DNA from 3 places in the Mesorhizobium sp. ISC11 genome. Region 2 is predicted to be linked to each of the others. Evidence: predicted binding sites of a transcription regulator. Region 2 holds the regulator's gene; each other region holds the start of a gene.

The links. The regulator PhoB, encoded in region 2, activates phosphate uptake and scavenging genes when phosphate is short. The targets are predictions, from matches to a motif close to TGTCATNNANCTGTCAT.
Region 1: a site for PhoB is predicted at 1,624-1,640, ahead of ppk2 (polyphosphate kinase 2). Genes of this name have one in related genera too.
Region 3: a site for PhoB is predicted at 1,696-1,712, ahead of RPF88_RS13260 (LTA synthase family protein). Genes of this name have one in related genera too.

What each region holds. Positions count from the first base shown of each region.
Region 1 is NZ_JAVSPW010000001.1:2,346,885-2,354,850, reverse strand. It holds gene RPF88_RS11830 (DUF982 domain-containing protein) at 1-32, shown strand, start outside; gene RPF88_RS11825 (hypothetical protein) at 99-251, opposite strand; gene RPF88_RS11820 (aldo/keto reductase) at 428-1,471, opposite strand; gene ppk2 (polyphosphate kinase 2) at 1,750-2,670, shown strand; gene RPF88_RS11810 (dihydrofolate reductase family protein) at 2,721-3,368, opposite strand; gene hemB (porphobilinogen synthase) at 3,586-4,617, opposite strand; gene RPF88_RS11800 (DUF2066 domain-containing protein) at 4,706-5,533, opposite strand; gene RPF88_RS11795 (enoyl-CoA hydratase/isomerase family protein) at 5,728-6,771, shown strand; gene RPF88_RS11790 (DUF6163 family protein) at 6,768-7,190, shown strand; gene ldtR (transcriptional regulator LdtR) at 7,429-7,944, shown strand.
Region 2 is NZ_JAVSPW010000001.1:5,642,733-5,650,698, forward strand. It holds gene RPF88_RS27275 (PAS domain-containing protein) at 1-74, shown strand, start outside; gene RPF88_RS27280 (PstS family phosphate ABC transporter substrate-binding protein) at 587-1,615, shown strand; gene pstC (phosphate ABC transporter permease subunit PstC) at 1,712-3,178, shown strand; gene pstA (phosphate ABC transporter permease PstA) at 3,175-4,491, shown strand; gene pstB (phosphate ABC transporter ATP-binding protein PstB) at 4,509-5,327, shown strand; gene phoU (phosphate signaling complex protein PhoU) at 5,354-6,061, shown strand; gene phoB (phosphate regulon transcriptional regulator PhoB) at 6,078-6,767, shown strand; gene RPF88_RS27310 (ROK family protein) at 6,784-7,966, opposite strand, start outside.
Region 3 is NZ_JAVSPW010000001.1:2,652,878-2,660,843, reverse strand. It holds gene RPF88_RS13260 (LTA synthase family protein) at 1-1,681, opposite strand, end outside; gene fabD (ACP S-malonyltransferase) at 1,935-2,876, shown strand; gene fabG (3-oxoacyl-[acyl-carrier-protein] reductase) at 2,937-3,674, shown strand; gene RPF88_RS13245 (acyl carrier protein) at 3,886-4,122, shown strand; partial or broken gene fabF (beta-ketoacyl-ACP synthase II) at 4,157-5,418, shown strand; gene mltG (endolytic transglycosylase MltG) at 5,521-6,786, shown strand; gene RPF88_RS13230 (YicC/YloC family endoribonuclease) at 6,943-7,833, shown strand; gene gmk (guanylate kinase) at 7,837-7,966, shown strand, end outside.

The DNA.
Region 1 (7,966 bases), 3.3 Mb from region 2:
ACGTCTTTGTCAGCGACAAGGCGCCGGCCTGACACAAGGCGACATCCGAGGCGGCAATCCGGATTGAGGCACGGCCCGCATCTGCGGGCCTTTTGCCGTCACTTTGCCGTTTCGGTTTCGGCTTCAGTCTCGTCTTCGGGCTTCGAACGTTCCCTCGCTGCAACCTTGGCTGCCAGCTTCTCGGCCTTCTTGGCCGCCTTCTGGCGGTCGCGTTCCTTGCGTTCCTGATCGTAGTTTGGTGGTCGCGCCATATCGGCTCCTTTTTCACTGCCTCGCGGCTCTGGTCCTGCCTAGGAGCATTAGCCGTCAAACACAACAGCTGAAGCGATAGTGCGTCGATGATGGCCAGGCTTGCAAGATGCGCGCCGCAATGATGGGGCCACGCCCATCATTGCGGCGGCGATACCTATCGCCGTCGATTTGCCGATCAGATGCCGCTTCGGTCAATCACCAGATCGGCGGCACCAAAGCGGTCCTTTGCCGTCAGTTGCTGGTGCCAGTAGGGATAGAGCAGGGGCGGCCGGCTGACCGCGTCGAGGCGCGCGCGCTCCTCGTCGGAAAGCACCAGGCTTGCCGCCGCGATGTTGTCCAGGAACTGCGTTTCCGTCCTGCCGCCGATCACCAGGGAACTGATGGACGGCCGGCCAAGCAGCCAGGCCAGCGCCACCTGCGCTGCCGACACGCCGCGCTGCGCGCCGATCTCCACAAGCACATCGACGATCCGCCACAGCCGGTCCTCGTCGCGGATCGGTGGTTCCGACCAGCCCGCGAGTTGGCGGGCGGTGGGGCTGTCACGGCGGTATTTGCCGGACAGCAATCCGCCGGCAAGCGGGCTCCAGACCAGAACGCCCAGCCCCTGGTCGACGGAAATCGGCAGCAGTTCGTACTCCGCTTCGCGCGCTTCCAGCGTGTAGTGGATCTGCTGCGTGATGAAGCGCGGCTGATGACGGCTGTCGCTGATGCCGAGCGCCTTCATCACCTGCCAGCCGGAATAGTTGGAGCAGCCGACATAGCGGATCTTGCCCTGGGCAACCAGCGTGTCGAGCGCGCCGATGGTTTCCTCCAGCGGCGTCACGCCATCCCATTCGTGCAAGAAATAGATGTCGATGACGTCGGTCTTGAGCCGCTTCAGGCTCTTCTCGCATTCCCGGATCAGGTGATGGCGCGACAGGCCTTCATCGTTTGGACCTTTGCCGATCCGCATCCGTGCCTTAGAGGCGATCAGCACGTCGCCCTTGCGCTTGCCGCCGAGCGCTTCGCCGATGATTTCTTCGGAAATGCCGTTCGAATAGACATTGGCGGTGTCGATGACATTGATGCCGGCGTCGATACAGAGATCGATCATCCGGCGCGCTTCGTCGAGATCGGTCTTGCCGACCGCCGAAAAAGCTCCGGCGCCGCCGAACGTCATGGTCCCCATGGTCAGTGTCGAAACTTTCAGGCCGGAACGGCCGAGGGTGCGGTATTCCATGTCGGTCCTCGCGATTGCATTGGGAAAGGGCTGGGGAGGGCGCCCGAAAGTGGCCGCTATTTGTAGGACAATTTGGGCGACGTGTCTCCATGCCAGCGCGGCGGATCGATCATGCCTGGCTGGATCAACAGCGGTGGTGACCATGCTCGCGCTGCAATAAAACCGTCATTGCAGGCCTATATGGAAGTCGGCTCAGGTGTTGCCGTTCCCGGGCTGTAGGCCGGGAGTTTGGGGCGCCGGACGTGGATCGACAGAGCTTGCAAGTGGAGCAGCCGATAATGACCGAGCTAAAACAGAATTCTCCGGCCAGGGATTGGCTTGAAGCCGAGCTCGCCGACACGCTTGACGAAGACTATGAGCTCGAAATGTCGGAGCCGGCGCTGTCGATGGAGATCGCCAAGATCTACAAGAACTCGCATCCGCCTTCGATCGATCGCATGCAGTATTTTCGCGACCTGATCACCCTGCAGTCCGAATTGATCAAGCTGCAGTCCTGGGTCGCCCACCACAAGAAGAAGCTGGTGGTGATCTTCGAGGGACGCGATTCGGCCGGCAAGGGCGGTGTCATCAAACGCATCACCCAGCGCCTCAACCCGCGCATCTGCCGTGTCGTCGCACTGCCGGCGCCGACGGAGCGCGAAAAGTCGCAATGGTATTTCCAGCGCTATGTCCCGCATCTGCCGGCCGGCGGCGAGATCGTGCTGTTCGACCGCTCATGGTACAACCGCTCGGGCGTCGAGCGGGTGATGGGCTTTGCCCAGCCCGATCAGGTCGAAGAATTCTTCCACGACGTGCCGGAATTCGAGCGCATGCTGGTCCGCTCGGGCATCACCGTGGTCAAATACTGGTTCTCGATCACCGACGAGGAACAGCAGATGCGCTTCCTGATGCGCATCCACGATCCGATGAAACAGTGGAAACTGTCGCCGATGGACCTGCAGTCGCGCGTGCGCTGGGAGCAGTACACCAAGGCCAAGGAAGAGACCTTCGCCCGCACCAACATCCCGGAAGCGCCCTGGTTCATCGTCGAGGGCAACGACAAGAAACGCGCGCGGCTGAACTGCATCGACCATCTGCTCAAGCAGCTGCCTTATGAGGAAGTGCCGCACGAGGAGATCACTTTGCCGGAGCGCGTCTTCAACCCCGAATACGAACGCCAGGTGCTGCCGCGCGAGCTCTACGTACCGGAGAAGTATTGAGGCAGACGAAGCTGCGATCTCCCCCACGAGGGGGAGATTGGCTCTCCACCTTACGCCCGCTTGATGGTGACGTGCGTTGCGAGCGGGGTCGCCACCTGCTCGCTGCAGATATAGCCGAGCTTGAGCATGTCCAGGCCGGCAAAAAGGTTCTCGCCCGTGCCCAGCAGCACCGGCGCGATCGCCAGATGCATCTCGTCGATCAGTTTTTCCTGCAGATATTGCCGTATGGTGGCGACGCCGCCGCCGACCCGCACATCCTTGCCGCCAGCGGCAGCCTTGGCCTGTTCAAGAGCTGAATGGATGCCGTCGACGACGAAGTGGAAAGTGGTGCCGCCCTCCATCGTGATCGGTTCCCGCTTGTGATGGGTCAGCACGAAAACCGGCACATGATAGGGCGGGTTGTCGCCCCACCAGCCTTTCCAGCTGTCGTCAGGCCATTCGCCGCGGATCGGTCCGAACATGTTGCGGCCGAGGATCCAGGCGCCGACATTTTCGAAGCTGCGCGCCGCGAACGCCTCGTTGACGTCGGTGGTGCCGCCATCTTGTCCGAGCACCATCTCGCGGAAGGTGTGGGTGTCGACAAACCACTTGTGCAAGGATTCCCCACCGACGCCGAGCGGATTTTGCAGATCCTGATCGGGACCGGCGCCATAGCCGTCGAGCGATAGGGTGAAAGCGTTGACGCGAAGTTTGGACATGCGAGCCTCCTCGATAACCGATTGTGTTTTGCAAGCAGTTTTTTGTAACAAACCGATTGTGAATTGCAAGCGGTATTTTCAAGCTCAAACGAAGCCCACGCAACGGTCAAGTGGCCCTCGCTATGGATTCCCCGGCCAAGAGCCGGAAATTGGTATGGATGTCGAAGCGGATTGGCCGACATTGCTCGCCGCGACCGGCCGTCGTCGCGAAGAGAAATTACCCCTTCAGCATCTCCGCCACTTCGGGTGCGAAATAGGTCAGGATGCCGTCGCAGCCGGCGCGCTTGAAGGCGAGCAGCGATTCCAGCATTGCCTTCTCGCCGTCGATCCAGCCATTGGCGCCTGCCGCCTTGATCATCGAATATTCGCCTGACACCTGGTAGGCGAAGGTCGGCATCTGGAACTCGTCCTTCAGCCGCCGGATGATGTCGAGATAGGGCAGGCCGGGCTTGACCATCAGCATGTCGGCGCCCTCGGCGATGTCCTGTTCGGCCTCTCTCACCGCCTCGTCCGAATTGGCATGGTCGATGTAATAGGTCTTCTTGTCGCCCTTGAGCAGACCGGCGGTGCCCACCGCCTCGCGATAGGGTCCGTAGAAGGCCGAGGCGAATTTGGTCGCATAGGACATGATCGCCACGTCCTGAAAACCATTGGCATCGAGCGCGTCGCGGATGGCGCCGATGCGGCCGTCCATCATGTCGGACGGTGCGATGATGTCGGCGCCGGCGGCCGCCTGGATGACTGCGGCGGCGGTCACCTGTTCCACTGTCTCGTCGTTGACGATGATGCCGTCGCGCAGGATGCCGTCATGGCCGTGGCTGGTGAATGGGTCGAGCGCTGCGTCGGTGATGATGCCGATCTGCGGTACCGCATCCTTGATCGCACGGGTGGCGCGGTTGATCACATTGTCGGGATCGAGGATGTGCGAGCCGGTCTGGTCGCGCAGCGAGATGTCCACATTGGGGAAGGTGGCGAGTGCCGGAATGCCGAGTTTTGCCGCGCGCTCTGCCTCCTTGACGGCGAGATCGATCGACAGGCGGAAGACGCCGGGCATGGCGGCGATAGGCTCGCGGATACCCTTGCCCTCGACGACGAAGATCGGCCAGATCAAATCGTCGACCGTGAGCCGGTTCTCTTGCACCAGACGGCGCGACCAGTCGGCCTTGCGCATGCGGCGCAGACGGCGGCTGCCGGTGATTTCGTCGACGCCGCGCGCGCCGGCGGGCTTTGCGGGGGTGAATTTGTTCATCGCCAGTACTCTCGTTCGGGCAGGCTTTTACCACGAGCTCCCGCCGCTGACCAATGCGGCACGATTGTGCCAGCGACCGGGTCGAGGCCTATTCGGGTTGCCCATTGCCTGACAGAATCTGTGCCGCGCCCCTGATGGCGACACGGAAAGCCTCGTCGAAGCCGACACCGCGCACCTGCCAGACGTAGGTCTTGCCGGCCACGGCCAGCCGCCAGTCGGCGATCCAGCCCAGTTCCTTGTCGCTCCAGACGAGACTGCCGTAAAGCGCCTGGTCGGCGCCGGCCTTCTCCGCAAGGGTGTCGAGCTTCGTCATCTCGGCATTGCGAAGCGCCTGATCGTCCAATCCGGCCTGCGACAGCTGCGCCACCGTAGGAAAAGTCACCTGCATGGCCAGCGGTACGGCGGCATTGCCGAACGATTCGCGCATCAGCATGCCACGGTCGTCCTCGGCATCGAGCGCGTAATGCGTTGTTCCGCGCTCGGTCGCCAAAAACACCACCAGCCGTGGCCGCTCGGTCAGCCACGGCCTGCTGCCGAGCGAAGCCAGCACCGGGTCGACGTCAGCAGGCTTGTACTGGCAGTAGAGATTATGAGGCCGATCGTACGTGCCCTGGTCGTCATGGTTGGGAATGCCTTCCATGCGGTCGCGATAGTGGAAACTGGCGACGAAGGTGCCGGCTTTGTCGCGCAATGCCGTCATTTCAGGTTTCGCCGGCAGGCGCTGATCGCCGGAAACCCGCACCAGAACCGCGTCGAGGCAGCGCTTGAAGCCGGACTGGCGGTTCTTCTCGTACTTGCCGTTGACGATGGTCTGCGAGCTGTAGAGGTCTTCCAAAGTCCCCGCCATGACCGGGTGGACAGCCAAGCAGAGGCTCAGCCCGATTGCCACCGGCGCAAGGTGCGAAAATCGAGTCATAAACAATCGTCCCGTTCGAAGACCCACCAGGTACGCTGCAATGAACTCTACCCAGTTTTCCGTATTGCAGCTCCATTTTTAGCACTGGCTCCTGGTCCGGGCCAGAGCTTGCACCGGTGTCCTCGCCATTGACGCACCCATGCGCCACGCTTTAGCACTTCAGTCCCGGCGGCCGGGAGAGGGATTCTTTCACGATGGATTTTGGCGGAGGCGACGAGATCCGCTTCGAACATCTGGGCCGGGCCGGCGTCGTCACCTTGACGCGGCCGCAGGCGCTCAATGCCTTGACGCACCGCATGATCGGGGCGCTCGATGCCGCTCTTTCCGCCTGGGAGGCCGACCAGGGCATCGACGTCATCGTCGTCAAGGCAGAGGGCAGGGCCTTTTCGGCCGGCGGCGATATCCTGCATGTCTATGAGACAGGCCGGGCGGGAAAACCGCCGGTCGAGTTCTTCGCCGACGAATACCGGCTCAACGCCCGCATCAACAGCTACAAGAAGCCCTATGTCGCCCTGATCGACGGTATCGTCATGGGTGGCGGCGTCGGCATCTCCTTCCACGGCTCGCACCGGGTGATGACCGAGAATGCCCAGTTTGCCATGCCGGAAGTCGGCATCGGCTTCTTTCCGGATGTTGGCGCCAGCCACCTGCTGCCCGATCTCGGCGGCTCCTTCGGCATGTATCTGGCGCTGACCGGCAATCGCATTCGATATGGCGATGCGCTGTGGTCTGGGCTGGCCACCCATACCATCAAGGCCGAGGACCAGGCTGGCTTCCTCGACCGGCTGGCGTTGACCGGCGATCCGGAATCGGTGCTGCGCGGCTTCTTCGTGCAGGCAAGGCGAGAAACCGACAGGCCGACGCTGGAGGCGATTGTCCGTCATTTTTCGCAACCGTCCCTGAACCGCGTCATCGACAGCCTCGAGCGTGCGGCCGCCGCCGATGAGTTCGCGGCAAAGACGCTGGCGACGATCCGCACCCGCTCGCCGACCAGCCTGCGCGTCGCCTGGCGGCAGATCAGCGCCGGACTGACGCTGTCCATGGAAGCCTGCATGAAGATGGAGTTCCGCATCCTCAACCGGATGCTCGCCGGCCATGATTTCTACGAAGGCATCCGCGCTGCCATCATCGACAAGGGCTCGAAGCCGCAATGGCGGCCGGCAAGCCTCGCTGCGGTCAGCGAAGCGGATGTCGATGCCTATTTCGCTCCGCTCGGCGAACGGGAACTCCTGATATGAGCGAGGTGACCTCAAGGCGCATCGTTCTGCAGCCCTCCGGGGTGGAGGTGATCTTCGCCTGGTTCCAGCGCGTCATATCGGGCTACTGCCTGCTGTTCGGCATTCTCTACTGGATCAAGCTGATCGGCTTTTATCCGGGCACACTGTGGCGTTTCGACCTGATGCCCGTGCACTGGCAGGTCGCGGCGGTGGTGCTCGCCGTGTTCTTTCCCTTTGCCGCTGCCGGCCTGTGGATGCTGGCGTCCTGGGGCCCGGTGATATGGTTCATTTGCGCGGTGACCGAGACGGTCATGTACGCCGGCTTTCCCGAGTTGTTCGGCCACCGCTTGCTGATTGTCGTCTCGCATGCGGCGGTGGCGGTGCTCTATATCGTCTTTCGTGTCGTCATCTACCTGCAGAAGCGCCCGGTCCGCCACTAAGCCGTTGAACCCATTGGCGGCCCGGCTGTCGCCTCGAATGAGCCCTGCAATCGTTGCCGAAATCTTTAGGTTAATTATTCTTGCTCGGGTGACCGTTCGTTAAGCCTCTTCCGAAACCTCTTACCGGTAAGCTCTTGTTAGCCCTAGCGTTTAAGTCGAATTTTATGAGTATTCGATAGTGTCGCGATCAAGGTGAAAAACAAAAAATCACCAGGGCGACAAACGAGAGGCAAAGACAATGATCAATTCGCGTCCGGCGGCGAAGACCGCCAACGTATCCGACGATCGCCGTGAGGCTATCCGTTCCCTGTACATGGAATCGCTGCAGCTTGTTGAGCGGCTGCACCGCCGCCTGCTTGATGTGATCAAGGACGAATTCGACCGCAACGGCCGTTCCGACATCAATGCCATCCAGGCACTGCTGCTGTTCAACATCGGCAATTCCGAACTGACCGCGGGCGAGCTGCGCTCGCGTGGCTACTATCTCGGCTCGAACGTCTCATACAATCTGAAGAAGCTGGTCGATCTCGGCTTCATCAACCATCAGCGCTCGCGCATCGACCGCCGTTCGGTCCGTGTCTCTCTGACGCCCAAGGGCAATGAGGTGGCGGAGGTCGTCGCCGGCCTCTATGAGCGTCATGTCGGCTCGATCGAACAGGTCGGCGGCATCAACACCGACGAGTTCAAGCAGATGAACCGCGCTCTGCAGCGGCTCGACCGCTTCTGGAACGACACCATCGCTTACCGGATGTAAGACATCCGCCGCATCGGATCCG
Region 2 (7,966 bases):
GTCCCCGGGCGCTGCTCGAGAAGGTCGAGCGCTGGGTCGGCGCCAGCCGGCAGGCTCAGCGCAACGCCGGGTAGGGCCGGTCCTGCCTGTCCGAGTGCCGGAAATACGGCGAAGATTCGCGCCCTGCCAGCGGCCAAGACTATGGTGCGATCGCACCATATCAAAGGTTGTATCCAGTCGAGACAATGGCGGCGTTCGATTCCTCCCTTTCCAGTTACGGGCGGGAGCAGCGACCGCCGGCATGAGACAGCGTCAACCTACCCCAACGGACCTGTTTTCGGCGATGGCCCGGCCATGACACCGTCTGGCTGAGAGCAACGCGCTCCCGTCCGGCTTTTTTTCGTAAAGGCCGGCTAACCCCAAATCGCCGGCCAATCTCGGCCCCAAGCGGAGCAAGTCTCTGATTCCGGGGACAAAGCCGGGCTGCGTGGTCAGTGCCGGCCAGGCGGCGTTTTGCTCATCGCGATGACGCGTTACCGGGGTGACATCAAACTGTCATGCGACTGTTATAATCGAAGGCTATTGGCCTCAGCGGGCGCCGACTGACGAGCGCCGAGAGACCATCTTCCGAACAGGAGCAGGCCACATGAAGAAATTCCTCTATACGGCGTCGGCCGCTGCGCTTGCGCTCGCCGCGTCGTCCGGCTTCGCCGCCGCGCGCGACCAGATCCAGGTCGCCGGATCATCGACCGTGTTACCTTATGCCAAGATCGTTGCCGAGCAGTTCGGCGAAACGTTCACCAACTTCAAGACCCCGGTCGTCGAATCCGGCGGCAGCGGCGCCGGCATCAAGGAATTCTGCAAGGGCGTCGGCGAAGACACGATCGACATCGCCAACTCGTCGCGTCCGATCAAGGCGGACGAACTCAAGTCCTGCGCCGCCGCCGGCGTGAAGGAAGTCCAGGAAGTCCGGATCGGCTATGACGGCATCGTCTTCGCCACCGACATCAAGGGCCCGGACTGGGCGCTGGTTCCCGCCGACATCTACAAGGCGCTCGCGGCCAAGCTGGTCGTCGACGGCAAGCTCGTCGACAATCCGAACACCAAGTGGAGCCAGGTCAATCCGAAGCTGCCCGACTGGGACATCGCCGCCTACATTCCGGGCGAAAAGCACGGCACGCGCGAAGTGTTCGAGACCAAGCTTCTCGATGCCGGCTGTGACAAGGCTGCTCTCAAGGCCGCCGGCATTGCCGACGACAAGGAAATCGGCAAAACCTGCATTGCCATCCGCAAGGACGGCAAGGCCGTCGACATCGATGGCGACTATACCGAGACGCTCGCCCGCATCGACTCCAACAAGACCGGCGTCGGCGTGTTCGGCCTCGCCTTCTATGAGAACAATGCCGACAAGCTGAAGGTCGCCACCGTGGAAGGTATCGTGCCTTCGACCGAGACGATTGCCAGCGGCAAGTATCCCGTCTCGCGCCCGCTGTTCTTCTACGTCAAGAAGGCGCATCTGGGCGTCGTTCCCGGCCTCAAGGAATATGTCGAGTTCTTCCTCGACGACCAGATGGTTGGCCCGGAAAGCCCGCTCGCCGAATACGGCCTCGTTGCTGCTCCGGATGCCGAGCGTCAGGCCCAGCGTGACGCTTTCGCCGCCGGAAAGTCGATGTAATCAAGCTGCCGAACCGGGGTGCGGGTCAAATCCGCGCCCCGGTTTCACCGCAGGCCGCAATGGCGGCTGCGTTAGAATTTCCCTTGGGGTGGGTCCATGTCGTCCTTGCTCGTACTGGCCATCGTCGTTGCCGTCGGCCTGGTTGCCTTTTTCATCGGCCGGCAGCGTGCCGCGGCCCAGGACAATGGCAAGGTCAAGCCGCATTCGCGTGCCCACTATCACGGCTGGTGGGCCTTCCTGCTCGCCGTCCTGCCTGCTCTTTTGCTGCTTGCCGTCTGGGCCGTCGGTTCTTCGGTCTATCTTGACCGGCACATCCACGCTGCCTTGCCCGAGCGTACCGTCGACAGCAAGGTTGCCAGCGAGGCACTGGATGTCAGCCTGGTAAAGAGCCTCGCCAGGGGCCTGCGCAAACTCGATGCTGGCACACTGGCCGCAATGCCTGCCAGCTTTGCCGAGTTGCAGCCGCTGCTCGCCGCCAAGGGCGTGGCACTGGCGAGCGACACACAGGATTACATGATCCCGATCGCTGTCGAGGCGAACAAGGTCCAGGACCGGCTCGGCCTGTTCGGTGCCATTGTCATTCTCGCTTCCTCGATCGCCGGCGCCTTCTATGCGCTCAGGCAGATCGAGCCGCGCGCCAGGGCGCGCAACAATGTCGAGCGGCTGATGCTGTGGGGGCTGCTTGCCGCCTCCACCATCGCCATCCTGACCACCGTCGGCATCGTGCTTTCGATGCTGTTCCAGACGATCACCTTCTTCGAGAGCGTCTCGCCGATGAGTTTCTTCTTCGGCACGGTCTGGGATCCGCGTTTTGCCGCTGCCGGTTCGGGCGGCAGCCAGGGCCAGTTCGGCCTGATCCCGCTTCTTGCCGGCACGCTCTATATCGCCGCCGTCGCGCTGCTGGTTGCGGTGCCGGTCGGGCTGATGTCGGCTGTCTACATGGCCGAATACGCAACGCCCAGGGTGCGCTCGGTGGTCAAGCCGGCGCTTGAACTGCTGGCCGGCATACCGACCATCGTCTACGGCATCTTCGCCGTCGTCACGCTTGGGCCGTTCCTGCGCGACCTGTCCGCGGCGCTGACCGGCGGCTCGCCGTTCATCCAGGGCCAGAGCATCTTCACCGCTGGCCTGGTCATGGGCGTCATGCTGATCCCGGTCGTCTCCTCTCTCTCAGACGACATCATAACCGCGGTACCGCGCGCCATGCGCGACGGGTCGCTCGGCCTCGGCGCGACCCGCTCCGAGACGATCAAGCGGGTGATCCTGCCGGCTGCACTGCCCGGCATCGTCGGCGCCATCCTGCTGACTGCCTCGCGCGCCATCGGCGAAACGATGATTGTCGTGCTGGCGGCGGGCGTCGCCGCCAACCTCACCATCAACCCGTTCGAGGCGATGACGACCATCACCGTCAAGATCGTCAACCAGCTCACCGGCGACCTCGAGTTCAATTCGCCGCAGACGCTGGTCGCCTTCGCGCTCGGGCTGACGCTGTTCACGCTGACGCTGGTGATGAACATCGTCGCGCTCTACATCGTGCGCAAATATCGGGAGCAGTACGAATGACCGACATTCCCATGGATACGATGGTCAGGCCGGCGGCCCATCCGCGCCGCGACATCGGCCTGAAGGCCCGTTACGCCGCCGAACGCCGTTTCCGCATCTATGGCGTCGTGGCGATTTCCGTAGGCCTGGCGTTCCTGGCAATCATGCTGATCACCATCGTCTCGAAAGGCTACACCGCCTTCTGGCAGACGACGGTATCGCTGCCGATCACGTTCGACGAGAAGGTGATCGATCCTTCCGGCAAGCGCGCAACCGATCCGAGCGTTCTGATCAAGGCGAATTATCCCAAGCTCGCAGAAAACGCGCTGGTGGCCAAGCTCGGCATTTCTCCTGATGACAAGCCGATGATCCAGAAGCTCAAGGGCTTCCTTTCGGAAGGCGCCCGCGTCCAGTTGCGCGACATCGTTGCCGCCGATCCCTCGGTGATCGGCACGACACGCGACGTCAACATCCTCGCCGCCGCCAATCTCGACTCGGCTTTCAAGGGCCAGATCGACCTCAGTGTCGAGGAAGCGCGACGCAAGGTCTCGGACCAGCAGATCACCTGGATGAACAAGCTCAAGGCCGAGGGCGCGATGGCCGAGCACTTCAACAGCGGCCTGTTCACCTACGGCGCCTCCAGCCGCCCGGAAACCTCGGGCATGGGCGTGGCGATCATCGGCTCGTTTTATATGATGGTGATCGTGCTGCTGCTCGCGCTGCCGATCGGCGTCGCCGCCTCCATCTATCTGGAGGAATTCGCCAAGAAGAACCGTTTCACCGACCTTATCGAGGTCAACATCAACAATCTGGCCGCAGTGCCGTCAATCGTCTTCGGCTTGCTCGGCCTCGCGGTGTTTATCAATTTCCTGGGCATGCCGCGCTCCGCCGCTTTCGTCGGTGGCCTGGTGCTGACGCTGATGACGCTGCCGACGATCATCATCGCGACGCGCGCCGCGCTTGCCGCGGTGCCGCCGTCGATCCGCTCGGCAGCTCTCGGTCTTGGCGCCTCCAAGATGCAGATGGTGTTCCAGCACATCCTGCCGCTTGCCGCGCCCGGCATCCTCACCGGCACCATCATCGGTCTTGCGCGCGCGCTCGGCGAAACCGCGCCGCTGCTGTTGATCGGCATGGTCGCCTTCGTCGCCGATCCACCGACGACGCCTTTCGATCCGGCTACCGCGCTGCCGGTGCAGATCTATATGTGGGCGAACGAGGCCGAACGCGCCTTCGTCGAGCGCATGTCCGGCGCCATCATCATCCTGCTCGTCTTCCTCATGGCCATGAACATCACCGCGATCGTGCTTCGGCGTCGGTTCGAGCGGCGCTGGTAGAAAAAAGGCATTTTGGTATGAACATCATGACCGAACAGTCCCTTGAAAACGCAGTGGGCGACAAGATGAAGTCGAACGAAGTGATCAAAATGCGCGGCGACAAGGTCGGCGTGTTCTACGGCGAGAAGCAGGCGCTGTTCGACGTCGATCTCGACGTCCGCCTGAACCAGGTGACGGCGCTGATCGGCCCCTCCGGCTGCGGCAAGTCCACCTTCCTGCGCTGCCTCAATCGCATGAACGACACCATCGATTCAGCACGGGTAACCGGCAAGATCACGCTCGACGAAGAGGACATCTACGACAAGAACATCGATGTCGTCGAACTCAGGGCGCGCGTCGGCATGGTGTTCCAGAAACCCAATCCGTTCCCAAAGTCGATCTACGAGAACGTCGCCTATGGGCCGCGCATCCACGGATTGGCCAAGCGCAAGGCCGACATGGATCAGATCGTCGAGTCCAGCCTGAAGAAGGCGGCGATCTGGAACGAGGTCAAGGACCGTTTGCAGGAACCTGGCACGGGTCTTTCCGGTGGCCAGCAGCAGCGCCTGTGCATTGCACGCGCCATCGCCGTGTCGCCCGAGGTGATCCTGATGGACGAACCGTGTTCGGCGCTCGACCCGATCGCCACCGCTCGCGTCGAGGAACTGATCGACGAACTGCGTCAGAACTATACGATCGTCATCGTCACCCATTCGATGCAGCAGGCAGCGCGCGTGTCGCAGCGCACCGCGATGTTCCATCTTGGCTATCTGGTCGAGGAGGGCGCCACCGACAAGATGTTCACCACCCCCGACGACAAACGCACCCAGGACTACATCACCGGCCGGTTCGGCTGATCTCTGGCATATGAGGGACGAAGATCATGGGTGAACATACCGTCGCATCTTTCGATGAGGATCTGGAGCAGATCAGCCAGCTGATCCGCGACATGGGCGATCTCGCCCGCTCGATGGTCGGTGGCTCGACCAGGGCTTTGCTCAATTCGGACAATGCGCTGGCGCAGCGGGTGGTTTCCGACGACGCCATCATGGATGCACGCCAGCGCGAGCTGGACGATCGTGCCATCACGCTGATCGCCAAGCGCCAGCCGATGGCCAACGATCTGCGTGCGGTGGTCGGTTCGATCCGCATGGCCGGCGACCTCGAGCGCATCGGTGACCTTGCCAAGAACATCGCCAAGCGCGTCGGCACTGTCGGGCTGAGCGTCACGCCGCACGACCTTTCGCATTCGATCGACGCAATGGCGCAGCTGGTGCTGATCCAGGTGCAGGGGGTCGTCGACGAGTATGCCGCCGCTGACGCGGCAGCGCTTGCCACGCTCAGAAACAATGATGAACGCATCGACGTCAAATACACATCGGTGTTCCGCGAACTTCTGACCTACATGATGGAAGATCCGCGCAACATCACGGCGTGCACGCACCTGTTGTTTTGCGCCAAGAACCTCGAGCGGATCGGCGACCACGTGACCAACATCGCCGAAAATGCCTATTATGTTTTGACCGGCACGCAGTTGCCAGCCAACCGTCCGAAGCAGGACGAGACGGCAATGTCCGCGCCAGCGGCATGACAGGGGTGACCAGCCGATGATCGCGCCACGCATCATGGTGGTGGAGGATGAGGAGCCGCTAGGCGTGCTGCTCCGCTACAATCTCGAATCCGAAGGTTACCAGGTCGAGGTGGTGACGCGCGGCGACGAGGCCGAAATCCGGCTGCAGGAGAACGTTCCAGACCTTCTGGTGCTCGACTGGATGGTGCCTGCGGTTTCCGGTATCGAACTCTGCCGCCGGCTAAGGATGCGTCCCGAGACCGAGCGGCTGCCGATCATCATGCTGACCGCGCGAGGCGAGGAAAGCGACCGCGTGCGCGGCCTCTCGACCGGTGCCGACGACTATCTGGTCAAGCCTTTCTCGACGCCGGAGTTCATGGCCAGGGTCAAGGCGCTGCTGCGCCGGGCCAAGCCGGAAGTGCTGTCCAGCGTGCTCAAGGTCGGCGATATCGTGCTCGATCGCGAGTCGCACCGCGTCTATCGCAAGAAGAGCGAAATCCGGCTCGGGCCGACGGAATTCCGCCTGCTTGAATTCATGATGCGCCATCCAGGCCGCGTGTTCTCGCGCAGCCAACTGCTCGACAATGTCTGGGGCGAGACGATCTACATCGACGAACGCACGGTCGATGTGCATGTCGGCCGGCTGCGCAAGGCGGTCAACAACGGCCGCATGCCCGATGTCATTCGCACCATCCGTGGGGCGGGTTACGCCATTCGCGAGGACTGAACTCCCTCGTTTGAACTCACGCCACGTTCTTGCCGCCGAGACCGGATCTCGCCTGCACGCCCGGCGCAAAAATCTCCTGATCGACGAAGATCAGCGCCCGCATGGCGCAGCCTTCGCGGATCAGCGGCAGTTCGTTCGGCTCGGTGTCGAAGGAAATCGACTTGGAATGCTGACCGCCGGCGGTCTGGGCAATCGCTTGCCGCAATGCCGGCTCGATCAGGTCGAAGGCGGCGGCGCTGACGCCGACCATGGCGACCGGCGCCGGATCGATCAGCGCAAACAGGCTGCCGAGGCCGTAGCCGAGCGCTTCGCCGGCCTTGCGATAGGCTTCCCGTTCGGGCCCGTCCCTTTCGCGGGCGGCGGCAGCCAGGGCGCGCATGTCGGCGTCGCTGACATCGGCGACGGGCTCTGCATCCTCGCCCATCTGCCGCGCGTTGCGCCAGATGGCATAATTGCCGGCATAGGCTTCGACGCAGCCGCGCCGTCCGCAGCGACACAGCGCGCCGTTCGGCCGATGGATCATGTGGCCGAATTCGCCGCCCGAGGAATGGGTGCCGGTGAACAATTCGCCCTTCAGCACCAGCCCCATGCCGATGCCGTGCGACAGGAGGATGGCGATGAAATCGTCGCGGTAACGATCGGGGTCGCGCCAGCGCAGCGCCACCGCCATCATGTTGCAGTCGTTCTCCATAATGGCGGGGATGCCGAACTCCTCTTCGAATATGTCGGCGAAGGCGATGTCGGTGTGCGGCGTGATCGGCGACCACAGCATGGCGCGGGCACGGGTGTCGGTGATGCCCTGGACGGCCAGCGCGATACGAGCGATGCTGCGCACGTCCAGGTCGGGATCTTCCAGGCGGCGCCGCACGATTGCCGTGCACTCACCGATCAGCGAGTCGCGCGACATCGTCAGCGTGTCGAGCCGACGCTGTTCCTCGGATATTACCTGGCCGGCATAGTCGATGACGGCGACCGAGAGGAAGTTCAGCGACAGCACCACGGTCATTACCGCGGCCGCTTCCGGATTGAGGCTGAGGCCGACCTGCGGACGGCCGCGTTTGAGCGAGCCGGCCTCGCTCGGCTTGCTTTCGGTCAGGATGCCTTCGACGATCAGGTCGGATGAGATCGCCGAGATCGTCGAATGGCTGAGGCTTGTGGTTGCGGCGATCTCGGTGCGCGACGGCTGTCCGGCGCGGCGC
Region 3 (7,966 bases), 3.0 Mb from region 2:
GGAAGGCCGGGCTGACGGCGCCCATGTGCTCAGCCGGCCCGGTGCGGTTCGACCAGATGACCAGCGGCGTCTCATGATGCTCGAGGGCAGCCTCGGGCGACGCTTCCTTGCGCGGCGCGACATTGTCCTTCAGGAAGCCGGTTTCGACATAGACCGGCCCGAGCGGCGGCAGATGGTCGCCGAAGAAGGCGATCACGGTTGGGCGGGAGCGTGTCTTTGCCCATTCGACGAGGCGTTCGAGACCGCGATCGGCATCGGCTGAGCCTTCGGCGTAGCTGAGCAGCGATTCGCGCGCCCACTGGCTGATCGGCGCCTGCACCCTGTGCGTGGGACTGTAATAGCGGTTCGGTTCGTAGGGACCGTGGTTTTGCAGGCTGACCGCAAAGAAGAACACCGGCTCTTCGCTGGCGTCGGCCTCGCTGATGATCTCGTCGGTCATCGCGGCATCCGATGCCAGTGGCCCGCGCTTTTGCATTGGCGGCAGCGTCTCTTCCGACTTGAAATCGTTGAAGCCGAAATCGGCGTAGACCGCGCCACGGTTCCAGAACCAGTTGGTGCCCGGATGGATGGCGCGCGCCCGATAACCCTGGCTCTTGAGGAAGGTTGCCAGCGACGGCGTCGGCGTGCGCACATATTGCTGGTAGGGGATGCTGCCGGCCGGCAGGAACGCGTTGGAGAAGCCGGTCAGCGCCTCGAACTCGATATTGGCGGTCATGCCGCCGAACTCCGGCGAGAACATCGAGCCGGAGCGCAGCGCCCGCACATTGGGGATCGGATCGGGCGTGATGGTGACGCCGGGCAGCTTGGTCGGGTCCCAGAAGGACTCGCTCATGACGATGATGATGTCAGGCTTCTCGGCCGGCACCGAGGCGGTCACATCGGACCTGGCGATCGCCGCGATCGCCTTGTCGGAATAGCCCGGCGGCGCAGAGACATGCGCCATCGGCACATTGAGCGCAAAGGCCAGCGCAAAACCGTTGGAGGCATAGTTTTCCTTCTGGTCCCACATGATCGGGATGATCTGCAACCGGTCCCTGGTCCAGGAGAACGTGGCATAGTCCATGATCGAAACGAAGAAGGCGAGCAGCGGCACTGCCAGCGTCAGCCGCGCAAGGCGTCCCTTGCGGCTGAGTGCGGGAACCTTGCGGCGCCACATCCGCCAGCCATAGACGAGCAGCGACAGGCCGGCGACGATGCCGACGACCATGGCGAGCGCGGTCATCGGCCGGTCGCGCACCAAAAGCGGCAACAGCGCAAAGATCTGGCGGGCATAGAGGAAATCGGTCGGATAGAGCGGATCGCCGAGATAATGCGACTTCTGGTGGCCGACGAAGGCAAGCGATAGCGTCAGCGGCGCGACGATCATCAGGCTCTGATGGCTGCGGCCCAGCACCGCATCGAGGCCGATCAGGATCAGCGCGAACACGACGATGGTGGTCCAGCCCGGCTTGAGCGGCTGCAGGAAGAAGGAGACCGTGCCGGCAAAGTCGCCGCGCACGATCAGTTCGATGGCAAACACCAGGACGGCGGCGATCGCCAGGCTGATCAGCCCATAGCGCACGACCGGCCATCTCCTGCCCGGCAGATAGCCGGTGGAGGGGTCGTCTTCCAGGAACTGTGGCGCGGCCTTGCCGGCGCGTTTGTAACTCTTTGCCACTTTAACTTCCCCACCCAGCGACAAGCACGTCACTCGATTGTCATGGAATTGTCACGCAAAGCTAGCGCCTGTGGCCAAAATAAGAAGAGCCAGCAAACGAATCGTGAGCGGTTTTCATCAGGAGTGATCGCCAAAAAGCCTTTCGGAACAGGCACTCGGCGGATGAAGCTGCCGTCGAGCAGGGTCGAACCGGGCTTGACTTGGCGGCCTGCCTTGCGTCACAGGCAAGAAAAACTCGTCTATCAGGCAAGCAAAACCAGCCCTTGGGAGCCCGCGCATGGCCGTTGCATTCACCTTTCCTGGACAAGGCAGCCAGGCAGTCGGCATGGGCAAGGATCTCGCCGAGGCTTTTCCCGAGGCGCGCAGAATTTTCCAGGAAGTCGACGACGCGCTCGGCGAAAACCTGTCGAAGCTGATCTGGGAAGGGCCGGAAGAGACGTTGATGCTGACCGCCAACGCGCAGCCGGCGCTGATGGCGGTGTCGCTGGCCGCGATCCGGGCGCTGGAATCGCGCGGCTTCTCGCTGAAAGGCAAGATCGCCTATGTCGCCGGTCATTCGCTGGGCGAATATTCGGCGTTGGCGGCTGCCGGCTTCGTTTCGGTTGCCGATGCCGCCAGATTGCTGCGCATCCGCGGCAATGCCATGCAGGCGGCGGTGCCGGCCGGCGAGGGCGCCATGGCGGCGATCATCGGATTGGAACAGGCCGATGTCGAAGCCGCTTGCGCGGAAGCCGCCAAAGGCTCCGTCTGCCAGATCGCCAACGACAATGGCGGCGGCCAACTGGTCATTTCCGGCGCCAGGGCCGCGGTCGAACTGGCGGCGAAACTGTGCACTGAGAAAGGCGCCAAGCGCGCACTGATGCTGCAGGTGTCCGCGCCCTTCCATTCGGCGCTGATGGCGCCGGCCGCGAACGTCATGCGCGACGCACTCGCCGGTGTGACAAAGAATGCGCCGGTCGTTCCCGTCCTCTCCAATGTCACGGTCAGCCCGACCAGCGATCCGGACGAGATCGCCCGCCGCCTGGTCGAGCAGATAACCGGCCGCGTACGTTGGCGCGAGACCGTGGAGTGGTTCGGCGCAAATGGCGTCACCACGCTTTACGAGATTGGCGCCGGCAAGGTGCTTTCGGGATTGGCGCGGCGCATCAACCGCGACATCGCCACTGCGTCGGTCGGCTCGGCGGCTGAGGTCGAGGCAACGCTAGCAGCGCTTGCATAAAGCCCCATTTGATCCCATTCCCTGCAAAAGGGGTGTTCTCTTCTCAATCAGGAGACAAAAATGTTCGAATTGACTGGCCGCAAGGCGCTCGTCACCGGCGCATCGGGAGGCATCGGCGAGGCGATCGCCCGGATGCTGCATGCGCAAGGCGCGATCGTCGGCCTGCATGGCACTCGCATCGAGAAATTGGACGCGCTGGCTAGCGAGCTTGGCGACCGGGTCAAGCTGTTCCCGGCCAATTTGTCCAACCGTGACGAGGTCAAGGCGCTCGGCCAGAAAGCCGAGGCCGATCTCGAAGGCGTCGACATCCTGGTCAACAACGCCGGCATCACCAAGGACGGGCTGTTCGTGCGCATGTCGGATGCCGATTGGGACAGCGTGATCGAGGTCAATCTGACCGCCGTTTTCCGGCTCACCCGCGAACTCACCCATCCGATGATGCGCCGCCGCCATGGCCGCATCATCAACATCACCTCGGTGGTCGGCGTGACCGGCAACCCCGGCCAGACCAATTACTGCGCCTCCAAGGCCGGCATGATCGGCTTCTCCAAGTCGCTGGCGCAGGAGATCGCCACCCGCAACATCACCGTTAACTGCGTTGCACCAGGCTTCATCGAATCGGCAATGACCGACAAGCTCAACGACAAGCAGAAAGAGGCGATCATGGCGGCGATCCCGACGCGGCGCATGGGCGCCAGCGTCGAAGTCGCGTCCGCCGTCGCTTATCTCGCCTCCAACGAAGCCGCCTACGTCACCGGCCAGACCATCCACGTAAATGGCGGCATGGCTATGATTTGAACGAGGTTCTGCAGCAACGCCGGCGGGTTGTGTAAAGAGACCATTTCGGCTTGGACCTCAGCTATTTTTCGTGTAATGCGGCCCGCAACCCGGCGGTTCGGGCAAAAATCGGTCCGTAGTCGTTGCGTTTCCGGCAGGACCATCTTTCAGCTTGATTAGCGGCATTCTGCCCGCTAACGAAGACAGACAAACAAAAGACGAGGATGCCCAAATGAGTGACACCGCAGAGCGCGTCAAGAAGATCGTCATCGAGCACCTTGGCGTCGATGCCGACAAAGTGACGGAGCAGGCGAGCTTCATCGATGATCTGGGCGCCGACAGCCTCGACACGGTCGAACTCGTCATGGCGTTCGAAGAAGAATTCGGCGTCGAGATCCCCGACGACGCGGCCGAGACCATCCTGACCGTCGGCGATGCCGTGAAGTACATCGACAAGGCTTCGGCCTGACGCTTTCTGCAGTCATCACCGGGGAGGACCTGCGATGAGGCGTGTCGTCGTCACGGGCCTTGGCTTGCTGTCGCCGTTCGGCATGGGCTTCGAGCACAGCTGGAAGGAGCTTCTGACCGGCCGCAGCGCTGCCAAGCGCATCACCGAGTTCGAGGTGGAGGACCTTGCTTGCAAGATCGCCCACGTCATTCCGCGTGGTGACGGCAGCAATGCCACCTTCAATCCCGAGGCCGTGCTCGAGCCGAAGGAATTGCGCAAGATCGGCGACTTCATCCTGTACGGGATTGCCGCCGCCGACGAGGCGCTGAAGGATTCCGGCTGGGAACCCAAGACGCATGAAGAGCAATGCGCCACCGGCGTCCTGATCGGCTCCGGCATCGGCGGCATCGAGGGCATCGCCGAGAACGCGATGATCCTCAAGGAACGCGGCCCGCGCCGCATCAGCCCCTTCTTCATCCCGGGCCAGATCATCAATCTCGTCTCCGGGCAGGTTTCGATCCGGCACGGGCTGAAAGGCCCGAACCATGCCGTCGTCACGGCCTGTTCGACCGGCGCGCACGCCATTGGCGATGCTGCCCGGCTGATCATGTGGGGCGATGCCGACGTGATGGTCGCCGGTGGCGCCGAAGCGCCGGTGACGCGGCTGTCGATCGCCGGGTTCGCCGCATGCCGGGCACTGTCGACGGAACGCAATGATTCGCCGCAAACGGCGTCGCGCCCCTATGATCGCGACCGCGACGGCTTCGTCATGGGCGAGGGCGCCGGCGTTGTCGTGCTCGAGGAGCTCGAACATGCCAAAGCGCGCGGCGCCAAGATCTATGCCGAGGTGACGGGTTATGGTCTCACCGGCGACGCGCATCACATCACGGCGCCCGCCGAGGATGGCGATGGTGCCTTCCGTTGCATGACGGCGGCACTCAACCGGGCCAAGCTTACGCCTGCCGACGTCGACTACATCAACGCGCACGGCACCTCGACCATGGCCGACACGATCGAGCTCGGCGCTGTCGAGCGGCTTGTCGGCAATGCCGCATCGAAGATTTCGATGTCGTCGACCAAGTCGTCGATCGGACATCTGCTTGGGGCGGCCGGTGCCGCCGAAGCGATCTTCTCGATCCTTGCCATCAGGACAATGTCGCGCCGCCGACCATCAACCTCGACAACCCCGAACGCGAAACCGCGATCGACCTGGTGCCGAACAAGCCGCGCGCCCGCCAGATCGACGTGGCGCTGTCCAATTCGTTCGGCTTTGGCGGGACCAATGCGTCGCTGGTCTTCCAGCGCTACAATGGCTGATCGTCCGGCTGCCGGGCGACGCTTTGGCGTGCCGCCAATTTTGCCATATTCGCCTCTACTCTGCCGCTGGGGATTCGTTGGGCGATCAAACGGTAGGGCGAAATGAACACAAATCCGGCAGGCAACGGAGAATTCGGGCAACGGCCGGCAACATCCGGACCGATCGTGCCGAAAACGGCCAGCGAGGCGTTGCGGCCAGAGGCCGGCACGCCGCCGCCGAAGCGCTCGCGTGCGTCACGCAGCCAGGTCGTCGTGTTCATGAACTTCGTCATCTCCTCGGTGATGCTGGTGGTTCTGGCGGCCGGCGTCGCGGTCTATTTCGGCAAGCAGGAATTCACCGAGCCCGGACCCTCCGCTAATGGCGATACCTTCCTGGTCAAGCCGAACACCGGCGTCCAGGATATCGCCGACCAGCTCGAACGCCGCGGGCTGATCAGCGATGCCCGGGTATTCCGCCTTGGCGTGCGCGCCTTCGGCAATGATTCGGCGCTGAAAGCCGGCGAGTACGAGATCAAGCCCAGGGCTTCCATGCGCGATATCATGGAGCTTCTGAAGAGCGGCAAGTCGGTGATGTATTCGCTGACCATCCCTGAAGGACTGACTGTCGACCAGGCACTGCAGCGCATCGCCGAGGAGACTGCCTTGAGCGGCGACATGCCGGCAACCACGCCGCCGGAGGGCAGCCTCGCCACCGACACGCTGCGCTTCACGCGCGGCGCGACACGCCAGCAGATGGTCGACAAGCTGCTTGCGGATCAGAAGAAACTGGTTGACGATGTCTGGCAGCGGCGCGCGCCGGACCTGCCGCTGGCCAACGTCGAAGAGTTCGTCACGCTGGCTTCGATTGTCGAGAAAGAGACGGGCAAGGGTGACGAGCGTTCACGGGTTGCCGCCGTCTTCCTGAACCGGCTTGCCAAGGGCATGCGCCTGCAATCCGATCCGACCATCATCTACGGGTTGTTCGGCGGCAAGGGAAAGCCGGCGGACCGGCCGATCTACCAGTCGGATATCCAGAAACAGACCCCCTACAACACCTATGTGATCAACGGCTTGCCGCCGACGCCGATCGCCAATCCGGGTCGTGCAGCGCTGGAGGCGGTGGCCAACCCATCGAAGACCGACGACCTCTATTTCGTCGCCGACGGCACCGGTGGGCACGTCTTTGCCGCGACGCTGGACGAGCACAACGAGAATGTCGCCCGCTATCGCGCTCTGCAGAAGAAGCAGGCGGATGACGTCGCCAAAGCCGCCAAGACGACCGGCGGCGGCGACAGCGATGCCGTCAAGCCGGCGGACGGTGGGCCGGCCGACAGTGCGCCGGCTGACGGTGCCGACGACAGCGGCGGTGACGCGGGCGCTGCCCAGTAGAATGAAGAAAGGCGTTGCCCGACAGGCGACGCCCTGACATTTGCAAGAGCGCCGCGCGTCCGATTTCGACGCGCCTGCGGCGCAGTCATTTTCAAGCAGCACTTGCTCTGTCCGGAAAGCCGGTTCGGGGCAATGTGCCAGGGACGTGTGGGCGATATGAATTTGCAGAGCATGACCGGTTTTGCACGTGCCGTCGCCGAGCACGAAGGCACTTCGATCGCCTGGGAGGTCAAGTCCGTTAACGGCAAGAGCGTCGAAGTACGGCTGCGGCTGCCGCAAGGCTTCGAGCGGTTGGAACCGGCTGTCCGGCAGATACTTCAGAAACGTTTTGCACGCGGCAATTTTCAGGCGACGCTGACCATCGGCCGTGCCGTCGGCGCGCAGGCGCAGCCGGTCGTCAACGAAGCCTTCCTGAAGGACCTGGCCGGGCTCGCCAAGCGGCTGCAGGAGCAGTTCGGCGTTGCTGCGGCGACCTCGGATGGACTGCTGTCGCTGCGCGGCGTGCTCGACATTCCCGAAACTGTCGAAACCGAGGAGGCGAGGGCCGCGCTCGATGCCGCGATCATGGCCGCGCTCGAAGTGGCCTTGAACGGGCTTGAACAGGCACGGCAGGGCGAAGGGGCCGCGCTGGCTTTGCTGCTGTCGGGTCATATCGACACAATCGAGGCGCTGACGCTGCGGGCAGAAGTGGATCCATCCCGCGAGACCGCGGTGATCCGGGAACGCATCGCCGAGCAGGTCAGGCTGCTGATGGACGCTTCCGCCAATTTGGATGCCACCCGACTGCACATGGAGGCCGCGTTCCTGGCCACCAAGGCCGATATTCGCGAAGAGATCGACCGGCTGAAAACGCATATCGCATCCGGCCGGGCACTGCTGGTGGGCGGCGGCGCGGTCGGTCGCAAGCTCGATTTTCTGGCACAGGAATTTAACCGCGAATCGAATACGCTGTGTTCCAAGTCGAATGCCGCCGCCATCACCGCGATCGGGCTGGACCTGAAGGCGGTGGTCGACCAGTTTCGTGAACAGATCCAGAATCTGGAGTAGCCGATGGTTGCCAAGGATTTGGGGTCCCGCATTCGCCGCCGGGGCCTGATGCTCGTCCTGTCGTCGCCATCCGGCGCCGGCAAGTCGACGATCGCGCGCAATCTTCTGGAAAGCGATTCCAGCCTCGAACTGT